One region of the Catenuloplanes indicus genome, then DNA from elsewhere that is predicted to be linked to it. Evidence: riboswitches for the same ligand, from Rfam matches in the RefSeq annotation. Region 1 holds a riboswitch; each other region holds the start of a gene.
The links. A riboswitch is a leader RNA that binds a small molecule or an ion and turns the genes downstream of it on or off. The one in region 1 is predicted to bind cyclic di-AMP.

Region 2: another riboswitch for cyclic di-AMP. It lies ahead of J2S42_RS12490 (C40 family peptidase); the one in region 1 lies ahead of J2S42_RS22440 (C40 family peptidase).
Region 3: another riboswitch for cyclic di-AMP. It lies ahead of J2S42_RS19795 (coiled-coil domain-containing protein); the one in region 1 lies ahead of J2S42_RS22440 (C40 family peptidase).

Annotation. Positions count from the first base shown of each region.
Region 1 covers NZ_JAUSUZ010000001.1:4,989,890-4,993,788, forward strand. The annotation lists gene J2S42_RS22430 (C40 family peptidase) at 1-620, shown strand, start outside; gene J2S42_RS22435 (LamG domain-containing protein) at 946-1,644, shown strand; cyclic di-AMP (ydaO/yuaA leader) riboswitch at 1,773-1,946, shown strand; gene J2S42_RS22440 (C40 family peptidase) at 1,961-2,947, shown strand; gene dcd (dCTP deaminase) at 2,990-3,568, opposite strand; gene J2S42_RS22450 (pyridoxamine 5'-phosphate oxidase family protein) at 3,627-3,899, shown strand, end outside.
Region 2 covers NZ_JAUSUZ010000001.1:2,785,702-2,789,600, forward strand. The annotation lists gene rsmH (16S rRNA (cytosine(1402)-N(4))-methyltransferase RsmH) at 1-587, opposite strand, end outside; gene mraZ (division/cell wall cluster transcriptional repressor MraZ) at 769-1,200, opposite strand; gene J2S42_RS12490 (C40 family peptidase) at 1,658-2,200, opposite strand; cyclic di-AMP (ydaO/yuaA leader) riboswitch at 2,206-2,365, opposite strand; gene J2S42_RS12495 (MurT ligase domain-containing protein) at 2,745-3,899, shown strand, end outside.
Region 3 covers NZ_JAUSUZ010000001.1:4,410,212-4,414,110, reverse strand. The annotation lists gene J2S42_RS19800 (glycoside hydrolase family 65 protein) at 1-1,163, shown strand, start outside; cyclic di-AMP (ydaO/yuaA leader) riboswitch at 1,380-1,510, shown strand; gene J2S42_RS19795 (coiled-coil domain-containing protein) at 1,528-2,508, shown strand; gene J2S42_RS19790 (HAD family hydrolase) at 2,736-3,410, opposite strand; gene J2S42_RS19785 (ribosomal protein bL36) at 3,711-3,833, opposite strand.

The DNA.
Region 1 (3,899 bases):
TCTACCTGGACCGGCTGGCCGCGGGCGAGCGGGCGGACATCGAGGCCGTGGCCGACGCCCGCGCCGAGATGGACAAGCAGAAGGCCGAGCTCGACAAGGTCGTCTCCGAGCAGGAGAAGCGGGAGAAGGAACTCGCGACCAAGAAGGCCGCGGTCGAGAAGGAGATCGAGGAGCTGGAGAAGCTGCAGGAGGAGGCGTACGGCTCGGTGGCCAACGTCCCCAGCAGCGGCAGCACCTCCGGTGGCGGTTCCTGCTCGGCCAGCGGCGCGACCGGTGCGGCCGCGATCGTGGTGGCGACCGCCTGCGCGCAGCTCGGCAAGCCGTACGTGTTCGGTGCGGCCGGACCCGGCTCGTTCGACTGCTCCGGCCTGGTCGCCTTCGCGCACAGCGCGGCCGGTGTCGGCCTGCCGCACAGCACGGTCTCCCAGTGGAACATGGGCACGCCGGTGAGCGGGTCCGAGGCGCGCGCGGGTGACGTGGTGTTCTTCAACAGCAGCCTGAGTCACGATGGCATCTACCTGGGCGGCGGCATGATGGTGCACGCGCCGCAGCCCGGCATGTCGGTCGAGGTGCTCAGCATCAGCGTGATGCAGGTGGTCGGCTTCCGCCGATACGTCTGACGCCACACAGTCCAGCGCGGGAGCCCGCACCGGTACGTACACCGGTGCGGGCTCCTGCTTTTGCATGATTTTGCCGTGAGCCGCGGTGGATGGGCCGGGTGCCGCAGCCGGCAATCCCCACAATGGGGGAATGTCCGAAACACGCCGTATGCCGGGAAAGCTGACGGGCCGGGTGGCTGCGGTCGCCGTGGGAGGGGCGGTGCTCGCGCTGCTCACCGGCGCGATAGTGGCTTCCGGCGGCGACCCCGCCCCGACTCCGTCCGCTTCCCCCTCCCTCTCCCCGTCGCCCGTGTCCTCGGAGCCGGCCGCGGCGCCGGAACCCTTCGTGGACGATGGCGGGATCGAGGTGGTGCCGTCGGCCTCCACCGAGGTGGCGCGGATCGCGCCGGGCCCGGTCTCGGTGCGGTACACGTTCGACGGCGGCGCCGGCCGGCAGTTCCTGGACGTCACCGGCCGATACGGCATGCGGGCGCGCACCGCGGCCGGTGGCGCGCTCCGGCTGACCCGGCACGGCGCCGGCTGGGCCGCGACCTTCCCGGCCCGCTGCACCGCGCTGCCGCAGAACTGCCCGCGCGCGATCCTGGAGGGCGGCGACCCGGCCACGCTCAACCCCGGGACCAGGCGCCTGCGCTACGGCGCGTCCGTGCTGATGCGGCCCACCGACACCGCGGACGGCGCGAACGTGGTGCAGAAGGGCTTCTCGGTCGGCGGCGGCACCCAGTACAAGCTGCAGGTCGACGGGCTGGACGGCCGGCCCAGCTGCGTGGTGGCCAGCCCGGCCCGGATCTACCGGGTGATCGCGCCGGTCCGGGTGGCCGACGGGCGCTGGCACGCGGTCGGCTGCACGCGCGCCGGTGGCGCCCTGTCGATCACGGTGGACGGCGTGGCGCGCGGCACGACGAAGCTGCCGGCCCGGCTGTCCATCGCGAATACCGAGCCGCTGCGAATCGGCGGTAAGAGCGTGACCGCCAACAACGATCAATATGCCGGTCAGGTGGACGATGTATATGTGGCGATCAATTGACGTGACGTACGGCGACCACCCTTTCACGTACCGATTTTTGGGCTAGATCCGCTTGCGGTGTCCGTTTTGCCTCTCTAATCTTGGGGTTCGCCGGGCTCGATGACGCGCGATCATCAGCGGTCGCCGCGAGCCTGACACCGCCGAATCATCCACCCGATGAACCGGGGACCCAATCAGCACTCGGGGTGAATCCGCCGGCCGCGGCCGGCGGTAGGGCGATGACCCTGTGGTGGGCGCTACTGCACCGGCCCTCACCCGCCCGAACCCGTCAGCTAACCCGGTAGGCGGTCAGGGACACAAGGGAGCACACACTTCGGTGGCAGGCATTGCCGCACTCCGAAACCGGTCCGTCCTCGTCGGCGCCATGTGCGCGCTGACCACTGCGCTGGTGGTCACGCTCGGCGGCACCGCCGCCCACGCGGAGCCGAGCGTGACCGAGGTGGAGAAGCAGATCGATGAGGCGTGGACCCAGCTCGAGCCCACGGTCGAGAAGCACAACTCCACCCGCCAGGAGCTGCAGAAGAAAAAGAAGCAGGCCGAGGTGCTCGGCGCCAAGATCAAACCGTTGCAGGCCGAGGTCGACCAGGTCATGAACCGGGTCGGCGTGATCGCGGCGGAGGAGTACAAGACCGGCCCCGCCAGCACGCTCGGCTCGATCCTGGTGACCGGCTCGCCGACCACGCTCACCAACCAGCTCGAACTCCTCGATCACTTCGCCCGTACCCAGGGCCGGGAGATCGCCGAGGTGGTCGCGCTGAAGGAGCAGCTGGAGGCGGAGAAGGCGCCGCTTGACGCGCTCGTCGCCGACCTCACCAAGCAGGAGGCGGAGCTGGCCAAGAAGACCAAGGAGATCAACTCCAAGGTCGACGAGCTGCAGAAGCTCCGGCTCCAGATCTACGGCAACGGTGGTGGCGGCGAGCTTGCCCCGGCGCCGTGCCCCTACGAGTACCCCGGCGGTAAGCGCGGCGTCGTGATCAAGTTTGCCTGCGCGCAGATCGGATCACCGTACGTCTGGGGTGCGGCCGGACCGGATGCCTACGACTGCTCCGGCCTGATGCTCGCGGCGTACAACCAGGTCGGCATCTCGTTCCCGCACAACGCGGCCGCGCAGCGCGGGCTGATGCGGTCGGTGAGCCGCGCCGAGCTCCAGCCGGGCGACTTCGTCTTCTACCGCGCCGACCTCAGCCACGTCGGCATGTACGCCGGTGACGAGTGGGTGGTGCACGCACCGAACCCCGCGGAGCCGGTGCGGATGATGAAGATGGACGCGATGCCGGTGCACAGCTTCGGCAGTCCGCTCTAAGGTCTTCTTGTGGGCCGCCCTCGCTCGACGGGGGCGGCCTTCTTACGTCGTGGGCCAGGTGCGCCAGTTGCGCCACGAGCGGCTCGGCGTCGGCCCGCGCTGCCCCTGGTAGCGGGAGCCGTAGACCTCCGACCCGTACGGATGCTCCGCCGGCGACGACAGCCGGAAGATGCACAGCTGCCCGATCTTCATGCCCGGCCAGAGCGTGATCGGCAGGTTCGCCACGTTCGACAGCTCCAGCGTCACGTGCCCGGAGAAGCCCGGGTCGATGAACCCGGCCGTCGAGTGCGTCAGCAGGCCCAGCCGCCCCAGACTGCTCTTCCCCTCCAGCCGCCCCGCCAGCTGATCACCCAGCGAGATCACCTCCAGCGTGGAGGCCAGCACGAACTCACCCGGGTGAAGCACGAACGGCTGACCCGCCGGCACCTCCACCTCGGATGTCAGGTCGTCCTGCTGCACCGCGGGGTCGATGTGCGTGTACAGGTGGTTGTTGAAGACCCGGAACAGCCGATCGAGCCGCACGTCGATGCTGGACGGCTGGACCAGCGCGGCCTCGAACGGATCGAGGGCGAGGGTGCCGGCCTTGATCTCGGCGACAAGGTCCCGGTCGGAGAGCAGCATCCGGACACACTATCTCGCATGCTGGCCGTTCGAACGCGTGTTCGAGTAGGATCGTCACATGGCTACCTGGACCGCTTTCGCCACCTCACAGCCCGGTTTGGCCGCCGCCATCCGCACCCTCATGCAGCAGTACGGTCCGGGCCTTGGCTACCTCGCCACCGTCCGCTCCGACGGCGGCCCCCGCGTCCACCCGGTCTCCCCGGTCATCACCGACGAGGGCCTCTTCTGCTTCATCGTCGACTCCCCGAAACGCCGCGACCTCGACCGCGACGGCCGCTACGCGCTGCACAGCTTCCCGCCCGAGGACAGCGACGACGAGGCCTACCTCGCC
Region 2 (3,899 bases), 2.2 Mb from region 1:
GTGATCCGGGAGCGCCCCCGCTCCCGGACGATCGCGGAGACGATGCGAGTGGCGAACTTCTCCTCGCCGTACACCCGCAGCACCCGTACCAGCGCGCCCGGTTCGTAGTCGTTGACCACGTCCTCCGCGGTGATGCCACGGTCCTGGTCCATCCGCATGTCCAGCGGAGCGTCCTGGGCGTAGGCGAACCCGCGATCGGGCGCGTCGAGCTGCAACGAGGAGACGCCGAGATCGAACAGAGCGCCGTCGATCTGCTCGTATCCGAGCCGCTCGAGCACGTCGGGCAGCTCGCTGGAGACCGCGTGCACCAGGTGGGTGCGATCGGCGAACCGGTCCAGCCGGCGGCGCGAGTGCTCCAGCGCCTCCGTGTCCCGGTCCAGGCCGATCAGCGTCAGCCGTGGGTTCGCGGTCAGGATCGCCTCGGCGTGCCCGCCGAGACCCAGGGTCGTGTCCACATAGACCGGCGCGTCGCCGGTCAGCGCGGGGGCGAGCAGTGCCAGGCACCGCTCCAGCAGCACGGGCACATGTGTGCCCCGTGCCTGCCACTCGCGACCCTCGGCCACGAGCTCCGGCTCGGGCACCCCCATGTCGACCCCCATCACCTGGTGACGATTCGTTTCACGCAATGCCCGCCAGCAGTGCGACGAAGACCGTACCGCCAGATCCCCATCCGCCCTCCTGGCGTCACCACCGTCGCGCCTGACACCGGGGAAGGGGTGCCAGGAGCGCCGAGCGGCTGGAGATCTCGCAGTACGGGTTTCCCGTCGACTACAGCCCGCCGGGCAGCACCCCCTCCCCGATGTCGGCGAAGTCGTCCTCGCTCTCCGCGAGATACGTCTCCCAGGCCTGCTTGTCCCAGATCTCCACCCGGGTGCTGGCGCCGATCACGACGAGCTCCCGGTCGAGCTGCGCGTACTCTCGCAGGAGCACCGGGATGGTGACCCGGCCCTGCCGGTCCGGCACCTCGTCGTGCGCGCTGGCGAAGAAGACCCGGCTGTAGGCCCGCGCCGCCTTGTGCGTCATCGGTGCGGCCCGCAGCTCCTCCGAGATCCGCTGGAACTCGGGCATCGGGAAGACGTAGAGGCAGCGCTCCTGCCCTTTGGTGATCACGACACCTCCCGCCAGCTCGTCCCGGAACTTGGCCGGGAGGATCAGCCGGCCCTTGTCGTCCAGGCGCGGGGTGTGCGTGCCGAGGAACATCGCGGCGTCACCCCCTCGCCCTTGCCGGCGGCATTCGCGGTGCCGCTGATCACTCGGGCCGGCGGGCTCTCCACGACCCCGCCATGTGGCCCCACTTTACTCCACTTCCCTCCACCCGCAACCGGAAACGGCGCCTAGTCAAGGGGTACGGGAGTGCAAAACAGCACGTCACAGACGGTTGCGCGAGGTGGAGGGCTTTGGCCCCGACGGGCCGTCTTCTTTCCGACATCCGTTCGGATCGACACGCATCCCGCACGTTTTATCCGGACATTTCGGGTGGTTTTTCCGGGGTGTGCAGGCGTCTGGACGATTGCGTGGAGGGAAGTGGAGGGATTGGACGCACACATGCGGTCGCCAAACGATCTCCTGCCGTCAGCGCTGTGCGACGGCTGCGAGTGCGCTGCGAAAGCGCGAAAGGGCCCCGCCGGACATCGGCGGGGCCCTTTCCGGCGGAGCGTCAGACGACCCGGCGCACCACATAGGCACGGGACCAGATCTTGTGCTTGCCCACCCGCACGCCGGGACGCGGCGCGTCGTACATGTAGCCGCCGCCCGCGTAGATCGCCGCGTGATAGCCGTGCGCGCCCTTCCGGAAGATCAGCAGATCGCCCGGGCGGGCCTGGGCCTTGGACACGGCCACCCCGGCGCGCTGCTGGCGGTTCGCGTTGTGCGGCAGCTTCTTCCCGGCCGCGGTCCGGTAGACGTACATGGTGAAGCCGGAGCAGTCGAAGCCGCCGCCCGGGCTCGCACCGCCGGCCCGGTAGCGCTTGCCGGACAGGCTCTTGGCGAGCGCGACGACCGCGGCGGCCTTGCCCGGCGCCGGCGCGGCGCCGGCGGGTGCCGGGGTGGCCAGCTGACCGGCGGCGACGCAGATGCCGATCAGGGCGGCCAGGATCGAGGCGCGCGCGGGCAGAGTGGAACGCCTGGCCCGGAGCCGGAGCGTGCTGCCCGGTCTCGGCATCGCGTTCCGGACGTCCGGGTTCTGGCTGAGGTGCTGCACGAAAGGTGTCCTTCCGGCACGCCTGCGGGGTTAGCTGTCGGGTTCGGGCGCCGAGGATGCCCGGCCCGGCACACTGCCGGGCTTCACCCCAAGGCCCGCGAGCGAGCCGTCGTGCGGATTGCGAGTGGTTCCCCCGCCCCTGCCCTCGATTGCCATGTGCTGGGTGGAATGTCGCGTCGCCCGGGACGGGCAGGGTTCGGCGTGTCCCGTGGCCGGCGCGACCGGCGGGCGGATCGCGCACCGGCTCATCGTTTGTAGCGGACCTCGGGAGCACGCCCGCGCCATCGATCGGTCACTCTCCGAGGTTGGCATGCCCGGCCCTCGCCCCCGACGTGTCGGGTGCCCGATATTCCGGCACGGCACGGCCCCGCGCACTCACTCTCCGTATATCGAACCCGGTGAAGCTTCCCACACGGGCCGGCGTCACACCGCGGATAAGACCAGCGTGATCAACACGTACTCCCGGGCAGGCCGCAAGGGGCCGAACGAGCCGATGGTGAAGCGGTACCGGTCCGGTAACCTCGCTCGGGTGACGCAAGGCAACATGCCCCTCCGCGCCAAGGTCGCGACCCAGGTCTCCCGCACCGCCGCCGCGCTCTCCCGCGCGGCTGGGCGGGGCGACGGGTCCGTGATCGGTGGCTGGATCGGTCTCAAGATCGATCCTGACCTGCTCGAGCACCTCGCCGCCGGCCGCGCCATCGCGCTGGTCTCCGGCACCAACGGCAAGACCACGACCACCCGGCTGACCGCGGCCGCGCTGGGCGTGCTCGGCCCGGTGGCGACCAACTCCTTCGGTGCCAACATGCCCACCGGGCACACCTCCGCACTGGCCAAGGCCGGTGACACGCCGTACGCGGTGCTGGAGGTGGACGAGCACTACCTGCCTCAGGTGATCGAGGAGACCCGCCCCCGGGTCATCGCGCTGCTCAACCTCTCCCGGGACCAGCTGGACCGGGCCAAGGAGGTGGCGATGATGGCCCAGCTCTGGCGCACCACGCTGGCCAAGCACCCCGAGGTCGCGATCGTCGGCAACGCGGACGACCCGATGATCGTCTGGGCGGCCGGCAACTCCCCCACGGTCTCCTGGTTCAGCGCCGGTCAGCGCTGGCAGGACGACTCCTGGGTGTGCCCGGAGTGCGGCTCCACCATCGAGCGGCAGGACGGCCAGTGGTGGTGCACCGGCTGCCCGCTGCGCCGCCCCGCGCCGCAGTGGGTGGTCGAGGACGACGGCGTGCTGGATCCGTCCGGCGCCTGGCACCTGATCCGGCTCCAGCTGCCCGGCCGGGTCAACCTGGGCAACGCGGCCACCGCGCTCGCGGTCGCGGCCGCGTTCGGCATCCGCCCGCTGCAGGCCGTGCCGACGCTCTCCTCAGTGGCGTCGGTGGCCGGCCGCTACGCGCAGGTCGACCGGGACGGGCGCAACATCCGGCTGCTCCTGGCGAAGAACCCGGCCAGCTGGCTGGAGGCGTTCGACATGGCGGACAACGCGCCCACGCTGCTCTCGATCAACGCGCGTGACCCCGACGGGCTGGACACGTCCTGGCTCTTCGACGTCGACTTCTCGCCGCTGCGCGGGCGCCAGGTGCTGATCACCGGCGACCGGGCGTACGACCTCGCGGTCCGGCTCGACGTGAACGACGTGCCGTTCCGGCACGTACAGACCTTCGGGGAGGCGATCGCGAGCGTGCCGCCGGGACGC
Region 3 (3,899 bases), 580 kb from region 1:
TGCGCGGTGCCGCGTTCCCGTGGCGGACCATCCGCGGGCACGAGTGCTCCGCGTACTGGCCGGCCGGCACCGCGGCGTTCCACATCGCGGCGGACATCGCGGACGCGGCCCGCCGCTACGTGCTGGCCACCGGTGACGAGGACTTCGAGCACGACTACGGGTTCGACCTGCTGATCGAGACGGCGCGGCTGTGGCGTTCGCTCGGCCACCACGATCGGCACGGCCGCTTCCACATCGACGGTGTGACCGGCCCGGACGAGTACACCGCCGTGGTCGACGACAACATCTACACGAACCTGATGGCCCAGCTGAACTTCTACGCCGCGGCGGACGTGGCGCTGAAGTACCCGGACAAGGCGCGCGCGGCCGGCGTCGACGACGAGGAGATCGCCGGCTGGCGGGACGCGGGCGCGGCCGTGCACCTGCCGTACGACCACGAGCTGGGTGTGCACCAGCAGTCCGAGGGCTTCACCCGGCTGCAGGAGTGGGACTTCGAGGGCACGCCGCAGGAGAACTACCCGCTGCTGCTCAACTACCCGTACTTCGACCTGTACCGCAAGCAGGTGGTGAAGCAGGCGGACCTGGTGCTGGCGATGCTGTGGCGCGGCGACGCGTTCAGCGACGAGGAGAAGCAGCGTAACTTCGCCTACTACGAGGCCCGCACGGTCCGCGACTCGTCGCTGTCCGCCTGCACCCAGGCGGTGCTGGCCGCGGAGACCGGTCACCTGGAACTCGCCCACGACTACCTGGGTGAGGCCGCGCTGATGGACCTGCACGACCTGCACAACAACGCGCGCGAGGGCCTGCACGTGGCGTCGCTGGGCGGTTCGTGGATCTCGCTGGTGATGGGCCTCGGCGGCATGCGCGACCACGGCGGTCAGCTGACCTTCAACCCACGGTTGCCGGAGCGGATCACCCGGATGGAGTTCGCGCTGCTCTGGCGCGGGCTGCGGCTGCGGGTGGACGTGCGCAGCGACGAGGTCACCTACTCGCTGCGCAACGGCACGGGTGAGAAGAGCGTCACACTCGTGCACCACGGCGAGCTGGTGACGGTGTCGGCGGACAAGCCGGTGACGATGGGAATCCCGGAGCGGACGGGCGTGGGACCGGAGCCGCATCAGCCCGCGGGCCGCGCCCCGGCTCGTCGCGCAAGCTCTCTGTAATTGCCTGCTCGACGATTAGTGCAAGGAAGGCCGTCTCGGTTCGCCGGGGCGGCCTTTCCCGTATCGCGTCGATGTTTCTCTATGTTTTCCGGTCATTGAGCGGGCACTTTGCGTCACTATAGGGAATTCTTAATTTTACGGATCTTGAGCGGTCGTCCTTGGCGCGACTGGGTAGTCTTGCCGCCGGTTGTCATCGGCGGGCACGCCCGGTGCCCGTGGCGACCACCGCCAAATCGCTCAGCGAGTCGGGGAACCACGTTTGTGGGGTGAATCCGCGTCAGCGGTAGGGGTGTCGTTCCCATCCCGAACCCGTCAGCTAACCCGGCCGGCGGTCCGAGAGAGGAACATGATGCGCCTACGGCGAATGGCAGCGCTTTCGGTGCTGCTGGCGACTGTGGCCACGGCCGCGCTCGCAACGCCCGCCTACGCGATCGACGAGGGCGGCACGGAACAGCTCAGGGAACAGCTCGACGCGGCCAGCAAGGGTTTCGTCGAGGCGAAGAACAAGCTCGCGGCCTCGGAGAAGCGCCAGAAGGAGCTGACCGAGGAACTCAAGACGATCGAGGCCGACCTCAAGACGCGTGAGGCGACCGTCGGCGAGCTCGCCGGCCGCACCTACCGCAACGGGCGCCTCGGCCCGATGGTCGCGATCCTCAACGCCTCCGAGGGCGAGGGCTTCATGGACCGGGCCACGCTGCTCGAGACCATGGCGATCAACCAGGAGAAGCAGGTCCGCGAGCTGGTCGTGGCCAAGGACGAGGCCTCCCGTGCGAAATCTGCCATCGACAAGGAGATCGGTGAGCAGAAGAAGCAGGTCGAGACCATGGACAAGCGGAAGAAGCAGGCCGAGAACGCGCTGAAGGCCGCCGGCGGCGGCGCCGCGGCGAACGTCGAGTCCGGCAGCGGCTCCGCGGCGGTCGCGGTCGCGGTCGAGCGGGCTGCCGACGGGTCGTTCCCGTCCGAGAGCTGCACCGTGGACGACCCGACGACCGGCGGCTGCATCACGCCCCGCACGCTGCACGCCTACAAGCAGACCAAGTCGGCCGGCTTCGACCATTTCGTCTCCTGCTACCGCAGCGCCGAGGACGGCGGCGAGCACCCCCGCGGCCGCGCCTGCGACTGGTCCGCCCAGGCCAGCGGCTTCGGCGGCGTCGCCGTCGGCGCGGACAAGGCCTACGGCGACAACCTGGCCAACTTCTACATCAAGAACGCGGACCGGCTCGGCGTGCTCTACGTGATCTGGTGGAGCCAGATCTGGCTACCGTCGAGCGGCTGGCAATCGTACGCCGGCGGCGGCACACCCTCCGGCGACCATACGAACCACGTCCATCTGTCGATCATCTGACGCAACGGAGCCCGCGGCCGCCCACCGCGGGCTCCTTCGTTTCCACCGAAGCGAAATTCCCGACTCTCTTCCCGCATCCGGCGTGGTCGCGCTGGGCTTGCTCCCGCGGGCACCGGTCGTCGCCCAGCGGCTCCTCCCCGCCGGTTCGCCGGCGATCACCCCGAACCCCACCGCCGTTCCAGTGGCCGCTGTCGCCGCCGGCCGCTGCCCGTTAACTGCGGGTGTGGTCAGAAGTGGTTGCGCAGGGTGGTGAAGGAGGGGAGTTCCAGTACGCCCGTGTCGGCTGGGTCGAGGGCGGCGTGCTCAAGTTCCCACGTGTGTGGATGCGGGATGAAGACCGCGTTCCAGCCTGCTCGGCGGGCCGGGATGATGTCGGATTTCGGGGAGTTGCCGATCATCCACGTGGTGGCCGGGTCGAGTGACAGCGACTCGGTCAGTGCCAGGTATGTCGGCAGATCCTTCTCGCGAACCACGTGCACGCTACCGAAATGCCCGGCCAGGCCGGATGCGGCCAGTTTGCGACGCTGTTCCGTGTCGTCGCCCTTGGTCAGCAGCGCCAACTCGTGGCGGGTGCCGAGGTCGGCGAGCGTTTCCGCGACCTCCGGCATCAGCTCGACCTCGTCGAAGACGAGTGCGGCGGCCAGCTCTTCGATCTCGCGGCGCTCGGCGTCGGTGGCCGGGCGTTCACTCAGCTTCTCGAAGCACTCGTGCAGATTGCGCAGGAACACGCGGCTGCCGTAGCCGTGGGTGGCGGCGTTGGCGCGCTCGACGTCGTTGAGTACGGCGCGGATCGCAGCATGGTCGAGCGTCGGGTGAGCGAGCCAGGCGAGGAAGTCGTCGACCACGCGGATGAACAGGACGTTGTTCTCCCAGAGCGTGTCGTCCGCGTCGAAGACCAGCATGCCCACCATGCGATCACGCGCGCGGCGTCCATGTCGCGCGAGTTTCCTGAGGTATTGGCCACAGCGGACGCGCCTTCTCTCGTCGGCCACGACGCGCCGCCGCACCGGGCGATCCGGCGGGCGGCGCCCGCGCCGCGGCCGAACACGATCGAGGTCGCGGGTCGCACGGCCCGGCGGGCCTACGGGCTGACCGGGCCGGTGACGCTCATTCCGCACGGTGCGGCACGGGTTCAGATCGTGAATGAGGCGCCTCCCGGGAATGGGAGACGCCTCGTGGTTGAACGACGCCGGAAACGGGGATCAGCCCTGGCGGCCGTTCCAGCGCGGGTTGGTGCGGTTGACGACCGTGACCCGGCCGTGGCGGCGGACCACCTGCGAACCGGGCTTGCGGGCCAGGGACCGGAGCGAGCTGCGAACCTTCATGGTCGTACCCCTTTCTTTCCGGTTCTGACAATGATTTTCGGCTGATCGATATTCCTCGGGAGGAAC